2 linked regions of the Alkaliphilus metalliredigens QYMF genome follow. Each later gene encodes a partner of the first gene's protein in a complex. Links are inferred from orthologs where the notes say so. Each region holds a gene or a part of one and is shown in the gene's direction. Other genes may lie near its edges. The genes, in order: AMET_RS02570 and hfq.

What was found.
Region 2: the proteins of AMET_RS02570 (region 1) and hfq are in contact, whole or in part, in a crystal structure (PDB 3VU3), measured with the Escherichia coli proteins. The link is inferred for Alkaliphilus metalliredigens QYMF from one-to-one orthologs.

The regions. Positions count from the first base shown.
Region 1 is NC_009633.1:516,995-533,746, reverse strand. What follows is about bases 1-2,959. They hold AMET_RS02570 (catalase), read left to right. Parts: upstream 1-388; coding sequence 389-2,530; downstream 2,531-2,959. Other genes in these bases: AMET_RS02565 (aspartate aminotransferase family protein), read right to left, coding at 2,655-2,959; AMET_RS02575 (Ger(x)C family spore germination protein), read left to right, coding at 1-239. Outside these bases: more of AMET_RS02565, read right to left, coding at 2,960-4,004; 2-amino-4-oxopentanoate thiolase subunit OrtB, read right to left, coding at 4,044-5,459; 2-amino-4-oxopentanoate thiolase subunit OrtA, read right to left, coding at 5,452-5,766; AMET_RS02550 (glycyl-radical enzyme activating protein), read right to left, coding at 5,846-6,622; AMET_RS02545 (glycyl radical protein), read right to left, coding at 6,657-9,077; AMET_RS02540 (HpcH/HpaI aldolase family protein), read right to left, coding at 9,142-9,930; AMET_RS02535 (pyridoxal phosphate-dependent aminotransferase), read right to left, coding at 9,975-11,135; AMET_RS02530 (fumarylacetoacetate hydrolase family protein), read right to left, coding at 11,168-12,070; ilvD (dihydroxy-acid dehydratase), read right to left, coding at 12,397-14,121; AMET_RS02520 (GntP family permease), read right to left, coding at 14,224-15,654; AMET_RS02515 (IclR family transcriptional regulator), read left to right, coding at 16,093-16,752.
Region 2 is NC_009633.1:2,577,317-2,584,168, reverse strand. The notes cover bases 1-2,877. They hold hfq (RNA chaperone Hfq), read left to right. Parts: upstream 1-1,256; coding sequence 1,257-1,499; downstream 1,500-2,877. Other genes in these bases: AMET_RS12550 (GTPase), read left to right, coding at 2,649-2,877; AMET_RS12555 (AAA family ATPase), read left to right, coding at 1,689-2,648; miaA (tRNA (adenosine(37)-N6)-dimethylallyltransferase MiaA), read left to right, coding at 282-1,220; mutL (DNA mismatch repair endonuclease MutL), read left to right, coding at 1-266. In the rest of the region: more of AMET_RS12550, read left to right, coding at 2,878-3,254; AMET_RS12545 (hypothetical protein), read left to right, coding at 3,235-3,789; AMET_RS12540 (hypothetical protein), read left to right, coding at 3,800-4,036; AMET_RS12535 (methionine gamma-lyase family protein), read left to right, coding at 4,081-5,361; AMET_RS12530 (ISNCY family transposase), read right to left, coding at 5,507-6,852. UniProt on the Escherichia coli protein: RNA chaperone that binds small regulatory RNA (sRNAs) and mRNAs to facilitate mRNA translational regulation in response to envelope stress, environmental stress and changes in metabolite concentrations.

The DNA.
Region 1 (16,752 bases):
CAGAAGAAAAGATTGAAGAGACTGAAAATTATCTTGCCGGAGAAGTAAAGAAACATCTGCAGTCTACCGTAGAAATATTACAATATGAATTACAAAATGATAATGTTGGCTATGGAAAATATGTGAAAGCCAATCATCCTGAGTTTTTTAATGGTGAGAATTGGAATCATCAGTTTTCAGAGGCTGTCATTCACGTTAATCCCTCTGTTAGAATTAGAACTGTTGGGATTAGTCCTTAAGGACCCTTACTCCTTTTATTGTAGTATAAAAAGTCCCCTGTTAATAAATACTATAAATGTAAAAATAAATAAAAACATCCACACTATTGCACAAGACATTGGATATTTCCACGTATTCACATCAAATTTAATTGGAGAAGGAGGATAAAATGAATACAGGACCACAACAGCCTCAAAATACCATGGAACAAAACAGTAAAAATGAGAAATTAGATTTGCATCGTGTAGATCATAACAATGAATTGCTTACAACAAATCAAGGGGGACGGGTCTCTAATACTGACGATTCCCTCAAGGCAGGTGCCCGGGGTCCAACGTTAATGGAGGATTTTCATTTCAGAGAGAAAATGACTCATTTTGATCACGAGCGCATTCCAGAGCGTGTTGTCCATGCCCGTGGATTTGGTGTCCATGGCTACTTTCAAGTTTATGAACCAATGGCCGAACTTACTAAGGCTAAATTCCTACAGGATCCAACAAAAAAAACACCAGTATTCGTGCGTTTTTCAACAGTGGTAGGTTCTAAGGGTTCAGCCGATACCGTCCGGGATGTGAGGGGTTTTGCCACTAAGTTTTATACCGAAGACGGCAATTATGACCTTGTCTCCAATAACATTCCTGTGTTCTTTATTCAGGATGCAATTAAATTCCCAGATGTAGTTCATGCCATTAAGCCAGAGCCTCATAATGAAATTCCACAGGCTTCTGCCGCCCACGATACCTTTTGGGACTTCGTTGTCAATACCCCAGAGACTGCCCATATGATTATGTGGCTACTCTCAGATCGAGCTATTCCACGAAGCTTCAGAATGATGGAAGGCTTTGGCGTCAATACCTTTCGATTTGTAAATGAACAGGGCAAGGCACGGTTTGTGAAGTTCCATTGGAAGCCCTTGTTGGGTGTCCATTCCCTGGTTTGGGATGAAGCCCAAAAGCTGGCAGGAAAGGATCCAGATTATCATAGACGGGATTTATGGGATGCAATTGACATGGGAGAATATCCAGAATATGAGCTGGGGGTACAAATAGTAGAGGAGGAGGAGGAATTCAATTTCGATTTTGATATCCTTGATGCCACTAAGATTTGGCCTGAGGAAATGATCCCCGTTAAACGAATCGGTAAGATGACCTTGGATAATAATGTGGCCAACTTTTTTGCAGAGACGGAGCAAGTGGCATTCCATCCTGGCCATGTGGTGCCAGGGATTGATTTTAGTAATGACCCCTTATTACAGGGTAGGTTATTTTCCTACTTAGATACGCAGCTCATCCGTTTGGGTGGCCCTAACTTCCATGAGATCCCCATTAACCGACCCATGGCCCCTATACATAATAATCAGCGGGATGGCTATCATCGTATGACCATAGACCGTGGCCGGGTTAGCTATTCACCAAACTCCCTCCAAAATGATGCACCTCATCCAGCTCCCGAAGCTGATCATGGCTATGTTCATCATGCAGAGAAGGTCGAGGGTCAAAAGGTTCGTGAGCGTAGTGAGAGCTTTAGAGATCATTATAGACAAGCAACCCTTTTCTGGAATAGTATGTCTAGTGCAGAAAAGCAACATATCATCGAAGCCTTCCACTTCGAGGTGGGAAGCGTTATGGATAAACAAATTAAACAGCGGGTCGTGAACATGTTTAACAATGTAGATGGACAGCTGGCCACACAAATTGCAGTTGGTGTGGGGGCAGATTCACCAGCAGCCCTAGGTGGAAATGGCGTCACAGCCACCTCACCAGCCGTAAGCCAGGAGAATACCGTCAAGGATGCTCGGACTAGAAAGGTTGCCATATTATTAGAAAATGGATTTAATTATCCAGAAGTAACCCAGGTAATGTCTGCCTTCAATGGCGCCGGCGTCCATACAGAAATTGTCAGTAAAAACCTGGGCATGCTGACAAGTGTTGATGGCCAGCAGTTGGAAGTAGGTAAAAATTATGCAACCACTGCATCTATCAAATACGATGCGGTTTACGTACCTGGAGGTCCACAAAGCATCAACAGTTTAATGATGCAGGGTGATGCATTGCATTTTGTCAACGAAGCCTTTAAGCATGCTAAAGCAATCGGAGCCACAAATGAAGGCGTTGATCTGTTGATGGCCTCTGCTATTCAAGGGGTCAATATGGCTGGTGGCAATACACAGGATCAACTCATTACAGAAATGGGCGTCGTCACAGTTCGAAATGTGACAGACACCAATCAATTCAGCCAGGAATTCACCAATGCCATCGCTCAGCATCGTCATTGGAGTCGTCAGAACAAAAAACAAATGATCCCTGCTTAGTTTCTATCTCTCTATGTATATTGAGTATATGAAAAAAACCAGTTTATCGTTTTATTTAGATGAACTGGTTTTTTCCATATTTCTATTAAACATTATTGTTTGCTTCCTATCATTTCTTATCTTCTTACCAGCCCTTAACACTTTCTAAAATTTCATCAGGGACCCTTCCTGCTTCAACATCACATAACGCTTCTTCAATAATATCTAGGGCTTTATCAAGTTCTTTCTTTGATATGGTAAGTGGTGGGGCAATCCTAAGCACATTACCACTAAAGAATGTGATGAACAAGCCTTTTTCCCAGCATCGATAGGAAACCTTTGCTGTTTCATCCTTTGCCCGCTCTTTTGTACCACGGTCTTTAACCAGATCGACTCCTATCATCAGACCCTTTCCACGAATATCACCGATTAAAGGATGTTTTTCCTTCATCTCTTCAAAACGTTTAATCGTATAGTTCCCTAATTCTTCAGCCTTCTTTACAAGTCCTTCTTCTTCAATGATATCTATTGTGGCCAGGGCTGCCGCACAGCATATGGGGTTTCCTGCTGTTGAATAAGATCCAGCCGGTGCTCCCCAGCCCTCAAGTATCTCTTTTCGTGCCACTAAGGCTGCCAATGGCATTCCCGATGCAATGCTTTTTCCAAGTACGATAATATCTGGCTCCAAATTATAATGCTCACTTGCAAACCATTTGCCAGTACGTCCGAAGCCACTTTGAACTTCATCCACCACCAAAAGAATCCCATTATCTTTGCATACCTTAACTAATTCTTCGATATATTCTGCTGGTGGCTCTATCACTCCCGAATCTCCCTGGAATGGTTCTAGAAATATTGCAGCCACTTCCTCCGCCGGTACAACTGTATTAAATAATTCTTTTAACTTTTCCATGCAATCCATATTACATCCAGAATCCGGTGATTTACGATTACATCGATAACAATCTGGATAGGGTATATGATAGACATCCGGCACGAAGGGTCCTAGATCTCTTCTCATGGGTAAACTAACCGCCGATAGCGATAATGCACCATATGTTGTTCCATGGTATGCACGGAAATATGAAATCACTTTTGTTCTTTTTGTATAGCTTCTGGCGACTTTAATGGCATTGTCATTGGCATCACCACCGGAAAGACTGAATGCTACCCGCTTTGGAAAATCCCCAGGTGTGATACGAATCAGTTCCTCTGCTAGATTTCCCATTTGTTCATGAACAGCATAAGCCGGGTTATAGTGAATAAATTTTTTCGTTTGTTCAATAATTGCATTAACCACCCTAGGATGACTATGCCCAACATTTGATACACAGGCAGCTGATAAAAAGTCTATGATCTCATTGCCATCATAATCCATTAATATAGCTCCCTTAGCCTCTTTGATTGCCAGTGGATAAAAAGCAATTCTCGTCCCAAGGGATATCAATTCATCGTCTTTTTGGATCACTTCAAGGCCTTTTATAATGTCATTCATATGCTCCCCCCCTTTAAAACTCACATAAATTTTTGTATATTATGATCCCATTTTTTCTATATATTCTTTAACAAAGCTACTGTCTTTTCTTATTTCTTCAGCAAGATAGTCAATATCTTCTTTTATAAGGGTCTTGATATCAACATCCTTTAAAGCATTTTTTAGATAAGAAGTTCTTAGCTTATCTATATCATAATCCTTTACTGACATCTGCTCTGGCTTTTCAGGAATCACCACTGACTTTCCAGGAATACCTTCTTCAGGATTTCCCCTTCTCACTTCAATTCCTTGCTTTGTGGCAAAGGTAAGCTGGGCTGTGGGATGCTTTCCTGCACCTGTGTACTCTGTTTCTTGTACCACAATTACTTCATCATCATTTAATTCCTTTGCAATGGCAATGGCCGCCGCCAATGATATACTACCTGCAGGTCCTCTCTCTATCCCCTCTAGCTGAGCTAGCATCTCACATGCATAAAATACTTCACCTTGAGTCATCGTTACATATCTATCGATATATCGAAGAGGCCTTGCGGCATTTTTCGGAACATCGGATCTATCTGGCCAAGTCATAAAAGGCATTCCAAATCCAGTGTGTCCCGTTGTAAAGGATTTTTTGTTAAAGTCTTTATCCGATGCCATATGTAGCCCCGAAAGATCCACTGAAGCTGCAATGATTTTTGTATTGTCACAATGAGCCTTTTTAATGCCTCTTGCTGTTCCCGTCACATTTCCACCACCTGCATGGGTCGTGATCACAGCAGCAGGTTCTTTTCCATATCTTTCCTTAACCTCTGTGGCGATTTCATAGCCAAGGGTTTCAATTCCGGCTATACCATATGGACTATATAATGATGCATTAAAGAACTTAGTCTCCTCCAATAGCACTAAAAACTGATAAAAAAGCTCAGGTCCTACTGTTAATTGAACAACCTCCGCCCCTAATGCCTCACAGATTCTTCCCTTTTCTAAAATTTCCGGTTGCCCTACCCCTCTACTGTCATGGGTTTCTTGGACAACAATACATTTCATTCCTCTCATTGCAGCCTGACTGGCAACTGCCGCACCATAGTTCCCACTTGTTGCAGCAATCACACCTTCATATCCCCTCTTTTGGGCTTCATATACAGATAATGCAGCCCGTCTAGCTTTAAAGCTTCCCGATGGGTTTTGGGCTTCGTCCTTCACAAGAATGGTGGCTCCCTTTCCGGGTTCAGACATACTACGAACCAATTTAGTGATGTTCTTCATTTCAACAAGCGGCGTTTGCCCCACACCAGTCTCTCTTTGGATCCTGATTGTTTCCTCTAATGGATAACCTACTTCCTCCATCATTTTTTCGTAATCAAATCCTATGGTCCCTATGGAAAATCTATCATAGTCAATTCCCAGTGCATCTTTCATAATTTCATTTTTTCTCTGGGTTACTTCATCGTAGGATTTACCCGCTCTACTCATGATCTTTCCACCTTTCCGAAAACAACCGACTTTTTAGCTCTGTTCCAATGGTTAACAGTTCCGGTACAGGCTCTCCATAATCAAATTCATGTCTTGGGTTATCTATTGTCAGCTCTCCCTCAATCACTCTTCCAATTAAAGTTCTTATTTTTACTCTCTCTCCAACTTTAGCATCCTGTAATAAAAAACCCTTTACCCTCATTTCTAGAGGGACCTGTTTTGTATCCTCCGGCAAGTGATGCGCTCGCTGGCTGGTTTGTAGAATAATATCATGGATTTCCACCCATTTACCTTTCTTGACTTCCATCACAACATCTCCTATCTTGTATAAAAAGTTTTAAAGCTTCACCGTCATACAGTTTTACTTAAAAAGAACGACAGGTCTCTTAAATTACCGATACATTTACTTTCCAATTCCGATGAATTTTCAAAGCCATATCCTGAAGCTTTTCTTTTGATGGGGGTCTGACTCCCTTTAACTTATAATTCCGATCTAATTGTTTATATTTAGACTCCCCTAACTGATGATAGGGTAAAAGATGCATTTCTTTTATTCCTATCTCCTTAGCGAAATTAACTGTTTCAACCATATTGCTCCAGCTATCATTGTATCCAGGAACAATGGGAATTCGGAGGATGATCTCTTTATTCATCTTAGCTATCCGTTTTGCATTTTCAAGGATCAACTGATTAGATGTACCCATCACTTCAAGATGCTGCTGAGCATCCATGGTCTTAATATCAAATAAAACCGTATCTATGTTTTCAATCACTGACCAAAGTAGATCCCATTGCTGATACCCTGATGTTTCAATCGCCGTATGAATATCTTGTCTTTTTGCCTCTTTCACCAATGCCGAAGCAAATTCTGGCTGCATCAGAGGTTCCCCTCCGGATAAAGTCATGCCACCTCCAGAGCGGTTGTAGAACATCTTATCTCTAGAAACCACATCTAGAACCTCCTGAACAGTTGCAATACGACCAATTTTTCGTTCTCCCATTTCCTCAATCTCAATTTTTTGAGATTCTGGGTTAGCACACCAGAGGCAACGTAATGGACACCCCTTAAAAAAGACCGTTGTTCGGATACCAGTTCCATCATGGATAGAGTAGCGTTGTATATTGTAAATGACTCCTTCTATTTCAAGTAATGACTCTGCCATATTTAAACACCTCTAAAGCTACCAAATTTTCTAATCACAGTGTATTGTATTCTGTTCTTCTTATGATATCGTCCTGCAGCTCCTTAGCCAGCTCTGTGAAACGTGCACTATAGCCAGCTACACGTATAATGAGATCCTGGTGCTTTTCAGGATACTCTTGGGCATCCTTCAGGGTACTTTCATCCACTACATTCACTTGGATTTCTTGACCTTTTAGATCATCGAAGTATACACTGACCAAATTAACCAATTGCTGTAGGTTTTTCTTTTCCTCTAATGCCATCTTCGTGAATTTTAGATTAACCACATTTCCTTCAATGGTACGGGTTTGGTCTATTTTACTAGCAGATAGCAACATCGCCGTGGGCCCTTCTTTATCCGCTCCATTAGATGCAGACATGGAATCCGCAACTGGCATTGTGGCCTTTCTTCCATTGGCAGTGGCCCCTGTAGTCCAGCCATGGGGAACTGTGGCCCCCAGGGTAAGGATGGTGGAGGTATAGAAACGGCCATCTATATCCTTATGTTTCTCGATTTCATCAAAGAAGATATTGATCATTTTTTGCATGACTTCATCTGCATAATCGTCGTCATTTCCGTATTTCGGCATAGCTAGGAGAGCTTGATATATTTTTTCCCCCTGAGCACCGGCAAAATTGCTATCTAAAATTTCTTTTAACTCCTTCATACTAATCAGTTGATCATCGAAAACAGCTTTTTTGACTCCTATCAACGAATCAGCAGCAGTGGCTTCTCCAACATGGAGAATCGGAGTCCCGCCCCATAGGGAGCCTCCCTGGGTCATATCCTTACCATTTTCAATACACCCCTCCACAAGGGATGACAAGAATAGATGCGGTGTATGCTCTCTTTGCACCATATCTACAACTGCTGCATTAATCACTTGGTGCTTTACGAAATATGCTGTTTGTGTTCGAACTGCTGTCAGAACATCATCAAAATCCTTTAAATCTTCTGGTGCACCTGTTTGGGGTCCGATCTGCTCATTTGTCAAACGATCCACACCATTATTAAGAGCCAAATCAACAACACGTGCTACATTTAAAAATCCACCATTAACACGGCCCTGGAAACCCCTAGGGGCTAATTCAACACAACCCACAATTCTATAATCTCGAATCCGTTCCATTGGCATATCTGGACAACCCCGCTTCAGAGCGGCTATACAAGCCTCATCCCCGAACATTGCTGGCATGCCAGTTCCTAACTTCACGACTTCTACCACCCTCAGCTTAAAATCCTCTGGAGTATCCTTATGAAATCGAACCGTAAATTGTGGATTTGTCAATCGAATATGTTCTTGGCTATTTAGCATTAAATAGCTTAACTCATTTGTCGCATCCTCACCCTCAGGTGTTTGTCCCCCAATGGTTACAGTTGGAGTCATGGGGAATCCAGGATGAATACGAACAGACTCACTGGCTTGAATTTTAATGATTTCATTCAATTTGATCCAAAGACAATCTAATAATTCTTGAATTTCATCTATTGTATATCGACCTTCTGCCATATCATTTTTATAATAAGAGTAGAGATACTGGTCCAGACGCCCGGGACAAACTGAGTCTCCATTTGTTTCAGTCTGAATAATCAGTTGCATAAAGGCCACAACCTGAATTGCATCCCATGTATCTCTTGCTGGATTTTCTGGAACCCATTGGCAAACATCGGCAATTTTTTCAAGCTCTTTTTTCCTTACAGGATTCTTCTCTTGGTCAGCCAGCTCTAGAGCCCTCTGAGCATAGCGTTTAGCATATGCAATCACCGAATCACAACAAACAATCAACCCTTCATAAAAAAGCTTCTTTTCAAGTCCTTCACTTGTGGTTAAATCAAGGGTCTGCATTTTTTCATTGACTTCGCTTTTAATCCCTACAAGCCCAACCTTTAAAAGCTTAGGAATATCATAGGCAGTATGGCCATAACCATTTTGTTCAAAAAGACCACGGGTGAACATATAAGCATCCCTAGCTCTTTTGGTTTCATCCGGTAGCATGGCCCGGTATCGATCATGGATGGTTTTGCCTCGCCAATATGGAAAAATGTCCTTCAGATCTTCCTTCACATTTTTCGGAACAATAAAGGTATCTTGGGTTCTGGTTTCCAATATTTCATCTAATTCCTCTTCCAACCACTTTGTAGAAAACTCAGGAAAAACAGGTGCTGATCTTCGCCCATTACTTCCGTGACTCCCTACAATTAATTCACCTTCAAAAATATTTTGCGTCATATTTCCTAGGATTTTTTTCAAGGCAAATGCCCTTCGGGTGACCGATGGCAGTGCTTCCGTTTCAGCATATGCCTCCGTCACCAAAAGCGCTCGTTCACTACATAAAATTGGCTTTGAATGAACAATTTCTTTTCTCATGGCTTCAATTCTAGGAGTCATGGATCTTCTAAGTTCTTTTTCGTTATATGTCACAACATTTTTCATTTTTATTCCACCACCTTTAACTCGTCTCGTGCCGCTCTAAATCAAACCACGCCAGATACTACTGTTATATTTGGTCTTGAGAAATTGCTTCAACTGACTGGATTTGTTGCATTATATCTTTACATGCTTGATAAATAATTCCTGTATCTCCAGCATAGGATATATACTGCACGCCTAAATCAATCCATCTATGAGCGCCTTCTGGACTTTCAACAAATGTCCCCACTGTCTTTCCTTTTCCTTTGGCTTTTTCAACAACCATTTCCATCATTTCCACCACTTTAGGGTGGTCTACCTCACCTGGAACCCCTAATGATTGAGATAAGTCATAGGGTCCTATAAATATGACGTCTATTCCCTCTACTGATAAAATTTCATCAATGTTCTTAGCTCCCTCTTCTCCCTCTATATGAATAATCACCATGGTTTCTTCATTGGCTTTCTTAAAATATTCTTTCTTATCAAGATGACTGTACTCAGCAGCTCTAACATAAGGACAAGAGCCCCGCTCTCCTAGTGGAGCGAACTTAGCAGCTTTAGCTACTCTTTCTGCATCTTCTTTTGTGCTGATTTGTGGTACCTGCACCGCATCTGCTCCAATATCCAATGCCCTAGATATCATAACAGGATCATTGGCACTGACTCTAATGACAGGCGAAATCCCTACAAGTTTAGCCGCCCTTACCATATCTTCAGCCTGGAGCATATTTGTAGGTCCATGCTCACAGTCTATAATCACGTAGTCAAATCCGGCTTTCCCCATAATCTCAACTATTGCAGGGCTAGCTAGCTTCATAAATGGACCCACAACATATTTTCCTTCACTCAGTTCATTTTGTATTCGATTACTCATTGTTATCCCCCCGGATTGTTCATCTATTTTTTGTTTATCGTATTTTAAGCATTCACAGCAAGCTTTGATTTTCCCAGCATAACAGCCAGTCTATGGATTCCCTCCAATATATCTTCTTTCTTAGATGCCAAAGAAATACGTATATAAGGGCTTCCCTCAGGTCCAAAGGTATTTCCCGGTGCGATTGCTACCTTATGTTGTACTAAAAAGTCTTTAGCAAACACTGTAGCATCCTTGCACCCTATATTTACCCATAGATAGAATGCACCCGTTGGTTGTTGATAAGGAATTTCATATTCGTCCATTAGTCTAGTTGCTGCTTCCATGTTGTCTTTATAGACCGCCACCATTTCTCTAATGCAATCCTGCGATCCTTTTAAAGCAGCTTCAGCAGCCTTTTGAGCAATGCCACATGCATTCATGACATTCACTTCTTGGAATTTACCTACTTCTTTTATAATCTCTTTATTACCGATGGCGTAACCTAATCGATACCCTGTCATGGCATAGGTTTTTGAAAAACTAAATACGCCAATTACGCGTCCATCAGTATCATATGGAAGCGTACTAATATGGTCTCCTTCAAAAATGATTTCCTCATACACTTCATCAGAGATAAGAAATAAGTCATGTTTCTTAGCAAATTCTACTAGCTCTTTTATTAGTTTCTGTGGAATCACGACTCCCAAAGGATTTGAAGGTGAGTTGATTACCAGTACCTTGGTTTTAGGTGTCACAAGACTTTCTAAATTTTCAATGGATGGTAAGAAATCATTGTTAGGGTCTAATTTATAGAATACAGGTGTTGCATCAATACAATCAATTGCCATCTTATAATTTGGCCAGGCAATACTAGGTATGAGTAATTCATCTCCGGCATCTGCTAACACACGGATTAATGAAGAAACAGCACCTACGCCTCCTACTGATACAGCTACATTCTCCCAACTTGTTTCTAAGTTAAATCTATTGTTTACATGATTGGATATTGTTTCTCTTAGAGATAACAGTCCTAGGTTCGCAGTATATTTAGTAAACCCATCTCTTGCAGCTTGACTAGTTGCTTCAATGATATGCTCAGGTGTATCAAACTGTGGTTCTCCTATTTCCAGTCTAATCACATCTTCCATACCCAATGCTAAGTTCATAATTTCTCTAATACCAGATTCTTCTAAGTTTAATATTGTTTTAGATAATGACGGCATGTTGATTCCTCCTACAATTTTTGATTAAGTTTTTATTTTATTTTATTTTTTAAAAGTCCCATATGTTGAATTTCACATTCTACTGTATCTCCCGCCTTCAAAAACCTTGGAGGTGTAAAACCCATCCCCACTCCTGATGGCGTTCCTGTGGCAATGACATCCCCTGGCAGTAGCGTCATTCCCTGTGAAATCTCGGAAATAATTGTGCTGACATCCTTCATCATAAACTTTGTATTGGAGTTCTGTCTCAACTCATCATTGACCCTCGATTTAATATCAAGCTCCAATGGAAAACCTACGGAAGAACCATGTACAATACAGGGTCCCATGGAAGTAAAGCCATCAAGACTTTTCCCTCTAAACCACTGAACATGATTTTTTTGAAGACCCCTGGCTGAAAGATCATTCAGTATCGTATATCCAAATATATACTCCTTGGCTTCTTCTTTTGAAATATTGATTCCCTCTTTGCCAATAATCACAGCTAACTCTACTTCATAATCCATACTTTCATTTAAATGACTATGGCTTTCAATTTCTTCTCCAGGGCCCTTCACCTGATTTGCCCTTTTAGAAAAATACACTGTGTGTAGCGGTATTTCCATATTTTCATCAAAACCCTTTTTTGTTTCATCAATATGTTCCGCGTAGTTTAGTCCAACACAAATCACATCATGAATGGTTCTATCAATAGGAGCACCTAAAGTTATTTCCTCTACATGATACGTTTCGTATTCTTTCTCTTCCACCAAACTAATGACTTCCTTTAATACATCAATATCCTTCGGCTTGATATTCTTAATCAAATCATTCATATCATGGAAAAAGCGACTTAGTCCTATGGTATTCAAGTCAATCACTATACTTTCACTATTTTTATATACGCCTAGTCGTGTGTTCTCTTTGTCCTTTGTTGTAAAAGCTATAAATTTCATGATACACCCCTCCTTTAATTTGAAGTACATATCGATCAAGTGTTACATTTCTTGATATATTCCCTAAAACCAGATCCCACTCAATAATTCAGTTCTTATATAAGAACAGAAGTCTTATATAGGAACTTCTAATTGAAGATTATCATTTTTCTGGTAACATGTCAATATCTTTTAATATACGTTCATCTCAATCTGCGAGACTTATTTTCTCAGTTTACCTCGATACATATCCTGTACCTATATGTATATAACAATCCCACCTACGCTAACGCTTAGGCGGGATTGTTATATAATCAGGTGGTAGACTCTCCACCCTGTTCCCTCATTTAATAGCCCGCACCTTTCATTGCTGACACTGCAGAAGTTGTATATCTCTTAAAGAGTCCTTTTCTAGGTGGTCTTGGAATAACACCGTCTTTAGATCTTTCAACAAATACCTTATCCACCTCTTCTGATGACACTTCAGCACCGTCAATACCCACAACATTTAATGTACGCTCATGAATGTTATATTCTATGATATCTCCTGTGGCAACCCAAGCTAATGGTCCTCCTGAAGCAGCCTCTGGAGACACATGCCCAATTGCAGCACCACGAGTAGCGCCTGAAAATCTACCGTCAGTCACTAATGAAACCGTACCATTTAACCGTTTATCACAAACAATCGCCTCTGTGGTCATTAGCATTTCAGGCATACCATTTCCCCGAGGTCCTTCGTAACGAATTACAATTACATCTCCTGGGTTAATCTCTCCGTTTACAACTGCATTGTGCGCATCTTCTTCACTGTTATAAACCCTTGCAGTCCCTTTATGAACAAATAAACTTTCATCACAAGCAGAATACTTAACCACAGATCCTTCCGGAGCTATGTTACCCCTAAGGATAGCAATAGATCCTATTTCCTTTGCTTTCTCTATAGGGAAAATTACATCTTCACTTTTGAGTCCATAATTAGCTAAATAACCAAGATTTCTATCAAAGAAGTTTTCTTTTTGCAAGTCTTCAAGATTCTCACCTAAGGTTTTTCCGGTAGCTGTCATAACATCAAGGTTTAAATGCTCCTTAATCATAAGCTGCACCATTGGAATTCCTCCAGCAAACCAAAATGACTCTGTCAAGTGTTCCCCACTTGGATTGATGTTTCCAATGTATGGTATTTTATGGTTAATTTCATCAAACAATTCAGGAGTTAACTCTATTCCCAACTCTGAAGCTATATCTGGAAGATGAATCGTTGCATTAGTAGAGCCCCCAATTGCAGCGTGAACAATAATCGCATTTACAAATGCTTCCTTCGTTAATATTTGACTAGGTGTAATATTCTTTTCAACTAGTTCCATAATCTTTCTACCCGCTTTACGGGAGTTGCGGAGGATATCTGTCATGGTTGCTGGCATAAGAGCCGAGCCAGGTAAAGCTAATCCCAGGGCTTCCGACATACATTGCATCGTGCTGGCTGTTCCTAAAAACGTACAAGCCCCAACTGAAGGACATCCTGTTATCTTGTAATCTCTCACTTCCTGATCTTCAATTTCACCCTTACGTTTTTGACGTAAGGAGATGTCTCCTGCGACTAAAGAGGTTGTCATATTGGGTCCAACCCTCATACTTCCACCTGGAATAAATATTGTTGGTATATCAAGTCTAGCTGCAGCCTTTAAGTGGGCAGGAATAGACTTATCGCAGGAAGAAGCTAGTATCATACCATCCCAAGAACAAACAGAACCATGAACCTCTACCATATCGCAGATTGCTTCACGAGAAGCTAGTATATAGTTCATACCATCATGTCCCTGTGCGCAACCATCACAAATGTCTGTGGCGTGGAATTGTGCAGGAAATCCGCCAGTTTCAAATACACCGTATTTCACCTGCTCCGTAAGTTTATTTAAATGAACACTACCTGGATGGCTGTCTCCAAATACATCTTCTATTAGTATTTGTGGTTTTTTGATATCTTCCTCGTCCCACCCTGAACCAAGCTGTAATGCATCGAACTGTGCCCATAAAAGTCTTTCGGAAGCACTTTTTTGTTTTATATTTCTCATAGTTAAAATCTCCCTTCTGAATGACTATAATTTTTAAAAATCAAGTTTGAACAGTATGATACTGTTCAAACTTGGGAGTTTGGCTAATTAAATTATGTTAATCTATCCTAAAAGCCCTATTGAGTTCAGTACAAACACAATTGCGAATAGGATGATACTCATAACGACACTTGGGAATGTAATATATTTTAATGCCTGCTTTGGATTTAGATTGTAGAATCCACTGAATACCCAGAATCCGCTATTATTTACATGGTTAGGTCCAATTGCACCGGCACCGATAGCTAATACTGCTGCCAATGGTGATATACCCAGTGATGGTAATATTGGTAACACCAAGGCTGCCGAAGTTAATTGTGCCATTGTCATAGATCCCAAACAAGCCATCATAGCCATCGTAATTACCCATGGAATTGCTAAAGCTGGTATTCCTGATGCAGCTATTGTTTCTGCTAAACCTCCAGCTGCTGGAGCTGCTGCAAGTACTCTACCAAAGGCCCCACCCATACCCGTTATAAGTAATGGAAGTACTGCCATCTGCAATGCTCTTGTTACCCAAGAGCCAAATATACACTCTAGTAAAGAACAATCTTCTCGTAGTCTTGAATCATTTTTTCTAGCAATTGCTTTCACTTTTTCCATTCTACCTATTGCAAGTGTCATTGCCGCTGCTACACCAATCAGTAGTGCAATTACACGGTCACCAAGGAATGTAATAATGGTATACGCTGTACTTTGCGGGTCAAATGATACTTTCATAAAGGAAGCAACTGTGATTAGTATTACTGGTAAAAATAATGGTAAGAAAGAATGGAATGTTGATGGTAGGTTGTCAAGCACCCCTTCACCGGTTGCCGCTTGTTCCTGTTTACCAGCCAATTCTTCCGGAAGTTCCAGATACTCTTTAATCGGTTGTATCATTTCTTTTCCCGACCAGTCTCTGAGTAGGAAGTATAATATGAAGAATCCGATGATTCCGATAACTGAACCGAATAAAATTACTCTACCTAAGTCAGCACCCATTTGGAGGGTAACCGCTAATATACCTGGTGTTGGCGGTACTAATGCGTGGGTGATATTTAGTCCAACGCAGATAAATACTGCCATCTTAGCCATACTTATCTTATGTTTTTGTGCAAGTGTACTGGCTATGGGTGCCATCAAAAGTGTTGTGATGTCACCAAACACTGGAATCGAAAGTATGTATCCTGCCAAAGCTGGCCCAAGCTCAACATTCTTTCCACGTACTAATTTTACAAAGAAATTTGCTATGGGTATGGCTGCCCCGGTATCTTGAACAATTACTGCCATGATACTACCTAAAATAATAACAATACCTATGGATGTCAGTGTTGCTCCAAAGCCCTGATTAATAGCCTCAATTGCTTCTGCTGGTGAGTTACCTAAAAGTATTGCCAGCGGAATTGTTACAAGTAGTATTGCTAAAACTGGATTCATTTTCAGTTTTAGAATAAAAAACATAAGAAATACCACTGCCCCTATTAATATAAGTAAAAATGTACTTGGTAGCATGTTATTTTTCCCCCTTAGTTTTTGTAATCTCTTATCCTTCTCTTAAAAAGAAATCGTTTTCAAATCATTGAAAAAAAATACCCTAGTATAGCTATCCTATCTTCCTCACAACTACTATTGAATACAATTCGCCCCCTTTTTTATTAAATAGCTTTCAAGACTACCTCGATATACACCTTGACTTCGATATATATCACACAAGCTACGTTCTTATATGCGAACCATCTTCGTATATAAGAACTATTAATGAAAGATTAACATTTTTCTAATAACATGTCAATACCTTTTCAAAATATTACGTCAAAAAGTTAACTATCGATTCTTTTTCTATGATTACTGTAAAACCCCTATGAAATTTTCAATGTTTTGAGTATAATGTTTACTATATGGTTCATACAAGAACCTTATCGTATAGCATTTTAAAAGGAGGTTTCATTGATGAGCCAAGAAGAACATCGTTCAACAGCTAGGGTTCTAGATATACTTAAACTACTAGCTTTTTCAGATAAAGGTTATTCTCTAACGGAAATATCTAAACTTATTGGTGCACCCAAAAGTAGTCTTTTTCCGATTGTTCAAACACTCCACAAGAGAAATTTTATTGCGCTAGATCAATCCTCTTCAAAATATACGATTGGCCTAAACTCCTTTATCGTTGGGTCTTCCTACATAGAGCACTTGGATATTGTCTCCTATATAAGAGAAGAAATGAAAACCATCGTTGCGTCCTGTTCAGAAACCTGTCAACTGGGTATTTTGCATAAAAATGAAGTGCTCTATATTGCTAAGGTAGATTCATCTCAGCCCATAAGGCTTATATCCTACGTGGGGAAAAAAATTCCTGCCTACGCAACAGCCCTTGGTAAGGCATTATTGAGTCAATTTACCGACGAAGAGGTTCAGATATTATATCCTGAAGCATTAGTTCCTTACACTGAAAATACCATTGTAAATATTAAAGAACTTATTCATCAATTACAGGCAGTTAGAAAAACAAAAATAGCCTATGAAAAAGAGGAGGTAGCTGAGCATATTCAATGCATTGCCGTTCCCTTAGAAAAATCTAATCAAATTATCGCTGCCATCAGTATCTCGATT
Region 2 (6,852 bases), 2.1 Mb from region 1 along the record:
CCAAGGATTACAATTTTATTTTTGAACTCATTGATCAAGTGAAGAACGAAAAGCACGTCAAACCTGACTATATTAGAGAAAAAATCATTCAAAGATCCTGTAAAGAGGCGATTAAAGCAATGGATATTTTAGATATTCAAGAAATACAGCAATTAATTAGGGACTTAGAGAAGTTAGAACCACCTTTAACTTGTCCCCATGGTCGACCTATTTTATTAACACTAACAAAAAATCAGATTGAAAAATTATTTAAACGGATACAATAGAATAGGAGGGGTAACTTGAAAAAAAAAATATTAATGCTTGTAGGTCCTACAGCTGTTGGTAAAACGGAAACAAGTATTGCTTTATGTCAGCGACTAAAGGGAGAAATTATCTCTGCTGACTCTATGCAACTTTATCGCCACATGAATATAGGCACCGCAAAACCCTCTTTAGAGGAACAACAGGGTATTCCACATCATCTAATTGATATTATTGAACCTGATGCTTCATTTACAGTGGCTGATTTTCAGTCAGAGGCAGCACGACTGATTGATGCCATAACGAAAAGAAATAAATTCCCTATTGTTGCTGGAGGTACTGGATTGTACATCAATTCACTTCTTTATGATATGGATTTTACCAGTGCGGTTTCAAACTGGAATCTTAGGCAGAAACTCCAGAAAGACGCTCAATTATATGGTAATGAATATGTATATAAAAAGCTTCAAGACATCGATCCTAATGCTGCAACCAAAATTCATCCCAACAATGTGAAACGTGTGATTCGAGCATTAGAGGTGAACTATGAATCCGGTGAAAATTTCGGAGATTTTAAAAATGACATTGAAAAGAACACCTGTTATGAGCCCTTACTCATTGGGTTAACCAGAGACCGTAGCGAGTTATATGAAAGAATCAACTATCGAGTAGATCAAATGATTGAAACTGGTTTAATTGAAGAAGTAAAGAATTTGCTAGATTGTGGGTATACCCCAGAATTAATAGCTTTTAAGGGTCTAGGCTATAAAGAAATCATTGCTTACTTAGAAGGTCAGTATGATCTTGAGGAAGCAATCACTATTTTAAAGAGAGACACCCGTAGATATGCTAAACGTCAACTAACTTGGTTTAATCGTTATCAGGAAATTCAGTGGTATAATTTAACGGATCAATCCTCTTCGAATATAATTGAAGCCATTCTGAAGAATGTAGAAGGATATTTCAATTTATCATAGAATAGTATTAACAACACCATATAAGGAGTGAGTATAATGAAAAACAACATCAATCTTCAAGATGTATTTTTGAATCAAGTTCGTAAAGAAAACATACAAATCACGATATACCTAGTTAATGGTTTTCAATTAAAGGGATTTGTTAAAGGATTCGACAATTATACCATTGTACTAGACAGTGATGGGAAGCAACAATTGATCTATAAACATGCTATTTCAACCATTCTGCCTATTACACCCATTAATTTTATGCAGTCATCAAAAAAACAAGGTGAGTAATACCTAAACCCTAGGGCATTCTAGGCTGATGCTATGTCCTTTGTTTTATTGGTGTACAATTATGATATATTATGAATTTGAAATGTCTATTTATTTTTAATTTAAATAAATAGGCATTTTTTTATGTCACTTTTTAAATTTATATGAATAGAATACAATAGTATCTTTGTATTTAAGTGAGGGATCATAATGAATTATCCATTTAATGCCTTTCGCAAAGGTGATATTTCAAGTAATGAATTAATCCGTCAGATGATTGTTTTTGAAACGACCTCGCAATCCCAATCTCAATCTGAAAAGCCATTCATATCAAAGGAACAAGATATTCAATCTCTAGATAATCTATTAGAAGAGTTAAATGAATTAATCGGACTGAAAAAAGTCAAAGTACTTGTAAATGAAATGATAGCTTATACTGAAATGCAGCAAATAAGACGCAATGCTGGACTTCAATCCGCACCTTTAGTTTTACATATGATTTTCAAGGGTAATCCGGGCACAGGCAAAACAACCATTGCCAGACTTTTAGGAAAAATTTTTTGTGCCATGGGTATTTTAAAAAAAGGTCATTTAATTGAGATAGAACGGGCAGACCTTGTTGGGGAGTATATTGGTCATACTGCTCAAAAGGTAAAACAACAAGTAAAGGATGCATTAGGTGGCATTCTTTTTATTGATGAGGCATATTCTTTAGCAAGAGGAGGGGAAAAGGATTTTGGTAAGGAAGCCATAGACGCTTTAGTGAAGGCCATGGAGGACCATAAGGATGAATTGATACTGATTCTAGCAGGATATATGGAAGAAATGGATGAATTTCTTCAGATCAACCCAGGGCTACAGTCTAGATTTCCTATACACATCGATTTCGAAGACTATACAATTGAAGAATTGATTGATATATCAGAATTAATGGTTGAACAAAAAGAATATGTACTATCTAAATCTGCTAAAGCCAAATTATATAGTCTACTGGCTTCCAAGAAGAAGAGGGATGGCATCAATTCTGGAAATGCACGACTTGTTCGAAATCTAATTGAGAAAGCAATCAGGAAGCAAGCTGTTCGATTGAGGCACAAAAGTATTTACACACGAGATGATCTGATGATCTTGTTAAGAAACGACTTTGATTTTACGGAGGGTGAGAATTAAATGCCTAACTGCATATTAATTGGCAAACCAAACGTGGGAAAAACAACTCTATTTTTAAATTTCGCAGAATACTTAGGGGTGGACACCTGTGAAATCAATGTACTAACCGATAAAGGTGAAGTAAGAAAAAGACATTACGCCATAGACATTGCAAAGAATATGTTAATCGGTCCAACACCTTTTAAAACCAAAGAAGTTTATGAAATTCACTTGTCAATTCCTGTTTATAAAGGAACTGTTAATTGTACTTTTTTAGATACCGGAGGTTTAATAGATGGCATTCCTCAAAATGACCAAGTGCGCACTTCGATGATTCAGACACTGAGCACGTTACAAGATGCAGAAATTCTATTACATATCATTGATGTTTGGGCAATGGACAAAAATGAAATTAATTCATTAAGTCAGATCGATTATCAAATTAACGAATTTGCTAGCCTCAAGAAGGCTTATTGTATTCTTGCTAATAAGATGGACAAAGTACAAGATAAGCGCATTCTCCATGATCTCAAAAAAAAGTTTCCTAGCACCTATATCATTCCTATATCTGCCACAAAAAAAATCGGCTTTAAAGAGGTGAGTATGTTTGTGGGGCGAAATAGTTAGACGTTATATTGCAATTTTTCTCATTGGCGTCATTATTAAAATACTAGATGATGAAATAGACCAAGATTTTTATCATAAAGGTCATTTTTACTTGGAAATCATGAAGCACCGCCTTCCTTACTGCCTGCTGTTCATGTCAATGGCCATGATACTTGATCCATTTTATAGCTTTGGATTGTTTACTTCAGCCTATGCTCTAGGTATGTTTAGAAAACTAAATTTAATGCTGCCTAGTCAATTGAAATCTTATCAAGAACTTCTATTAATCATATTTATAAATTTACTACTTATCCCAGTATGGATTTTTTTACATAGTATGATCATTATAATGATCATTCAACTCATGGATGACCTGATGGATTGTTACTATGATCGCAAGTATGGGTTTCCCAATTTAGTTAACAGTTTTGGGAAAGTAGAAGTGAGCATAACAATCTTAATTTTAGTTGTTATCTCCTTTATGATGAGCTGGATTAACACCTTAATCATCATCCCGGTGGCAATTCTAATAAACTACTTGTATTCAAGCCTCTAGGAGGGATATAATGCTATATGGATATATATTAAGTTATTCACTTGTATTAATTCTAATGGGATATGGCGTTGGCAGACGCTTCGGTGTGAAAGAGGGCTTAAATAAAGGACTTAAGCGTCAACGATTAATCGATAAGTCGTATTACTTTGGACACAAGCAATGTCCAATTTGTTTAAGTACTCATAAGGCATATCTACATAAAGCGAAATCCAGTTCAGAGGAAGCGATGACCTCCACGGAATATTAACTTAATACACTTCGATCATAATCACGAAAGAAAAGAGGATGAAAATGATGGATTCAGCAAATCATTTACTAGGAACACTGTTCAATATCAGTGCGGGACTTTTAGATAAAGCAACTAGAGTAGAGGAGACTTTGGGGGACGTATTTAGTCAGATAGACCAAGTCAATCAATCCAATCAATATAAAGTATTAAAAGCGATGCAAGAATGCAGATTAAGTGACCAACACTTTAACTGGACAACTGGATATGGTTATAATGACATCGGCCGAGAAAAGGTAGAAGCGATTTATTCTATGGTCTTTAAGGCAGAGGATAGTATTGTTAGACCTACTATCGCAAATGGCACCCATGCCTTAAGTCTATGTCTAACTGGTTTACTAAATCCAGGAGATGAAATGATTTCTGTTACGGGTAAACCCTACGATACCCTAGATGAACTAATTGGAATTCGTGGTAATTATAAGGGGAGTTTAATCAATATTGGTGTTAAGTATAAACAAGTAGATTTTCGAGAAGGCCAGGTAGATTTTGATGCAATAGATAAATCCATTAGCAAAAAAACGAAACTTATCTATATCCAACGCTCTACCGGTTATGGATTTAGAGATGCTATCTCCATCTCAACCATTGCAGAAATTGTTAAACTGATCAAGGGTAGGAGATCCGATATCATATGCATGGTTGATAATTGCTATGGAGAGTTTTTGGAGACCGAAGAGCCAACAGGGGTTGGGGTAGATATCTTAGCTGGATCACTTATTAAAAACCCAGGAGGGGGCATCGCATTAGGTGGTGGCTATATCGTGGGTAAAAAAACTTTAATAGAAGAGGTATCCTATAAGCTTACCTCCCCAGGCATAGGAAAGGAATGTGGTTTAACCTTTGGTCAATCAAGAACAATGCTACAAGGATTATTTCTGGCGCCTCAAATTGTGAGTGCTGCCATAAAAGGTGCAGTTTTTTGTTCAAAGCTATTTGAAGCTGAAGGGTACGAAGTGAAACCCAAGTATAACGACCCAAGAAGTGATATCATACAATCTATCAAATTGGGTAGTGAATTAAAGGTAATTGCATTTTGTAAAGGAGTTCAATCAGCGGCGCCTGTGGACTCATTTGTGACACCAGAACCTTGGGCTATGCCTGGATACGATTCGTCTGTTATAATGGCCGCTGGGGCCTTTATACAAGGCTCTTCAATTGAGCTCAGTGCAGATGCACCTATCAAGCCTCCATATATTGTTTATTTCCAAGGCGGATTAACCTATGAACATGCTAAACTAGGAGCACTGAAGGCACTACAAACAATTTATGATCTTAATGAATAGTATTTTGATATATACTATTTAGAGTGAACTGGTTTCAGAAAAGTAAAATAATAGGTAATTGCGAAACTAAATTTGAAAAGTAGTTAGAAGGGCAGAAAATTGAGTGCTGATTAAATTTTTTAAAGAGACAAGGCGTACCGGTTAACTATGCAATAAGTGGTTTTAAACTTCTGATATATTTGTGTTGATGTATTTTGTCAGCAAGGATAACTGTAACAAGCTGCGTTATACCAGCAATAATCAGGTCGGCATGCAATGTTTTAGCATTCTGTGTTCTTCGATTAGCAATACAAAAGCTATCTTTGAAATGGTTAATGGTTTGCTCAACGACACCTCGGGCTTTATAGGTTTTATCCCAATCATCGGTACCACGAATGGCGCCTGGATATGCCCGTAAGTCTTTTTCAGGATACACATAAATCATTCTACCACAAGGTGATGAAGTACAGGGATTATCGCAATTATGCCGGCGTCGGTACTTGCCGTCTTCACATTTAGTCCAAGACATTTTCGGACAGACAAACTTGAAAGTAGGAATACCACAGCGAAGATGAGAAGTATTGCCTTCAGGCTTCATAGGCAGTTTTGGATCATGAGGACAACAGGGAATCCCATCTTCAGTAAGAGTGTATTCAGAGCTGCTAAGGGAAGAACGAGGATTTAAGGGAATATAAGCTTTATTGAACTTTAAATCCGAAAAAATTCCTTTGTAGATAGAAATGGTATCAAAAGCAGCATCTCCGATAAAGATATTAGGTTGAATGAGTGGATGTTTATTAAAAAAGTCAGATAACACTGGTAAAAGAGCTTTTGCATCACCAAGGGACTTATCCTCATCAGGAGAATCCGACTTTTTGTCAACAACGATGTTAGGATGAGCATTCATAAAATCTTGGTCATAAAAAGTAATATCACGAATAATACCAAGACCATTGGTGATCATCCCAAATTTATAGACATAACAAAAATGACCATTGATGTAAAGTTGCTTGATCTCTGGATTAGCAGCTGCATGAGAAGGCATGGAACCATAGGCTACTTTATATGGATCATAGGAATCACCAAGGTTATGGCTCTTTTTAAAAGCTTTAAGTTGTTTAATAATTTTATTAGCATATTTAGGATTGTTCTCAGTAACAAAAGCTTCAATGCCAGAAGTATCAAAGACAGTCATAGAGGCCTTATGAGGATCAATAGCCTGGCAAATAGGTTCAGTGACATCCACAAGATGCTCAAAGAATGATTGTAAGTCTAGCAAAAAATCTTGTTTGAATCTAGTAAATCTAGAAGCATCAGGAACATTGGTGAAACCACAAAAATCTCTAAGTTCCTTAGAAAACTGAAGAAAAGTAAGCAACAATGTATCGTTTGGAATGGAGAAAATCCGCTGCAGAAGCAAAGCCCAAACCATTGATGTAAGATGATGTTTTCTAGGTCTGCCAGTGGATGCATAGTAATTACGATGAAAAGAAAGAGGTATTATCTCATTAA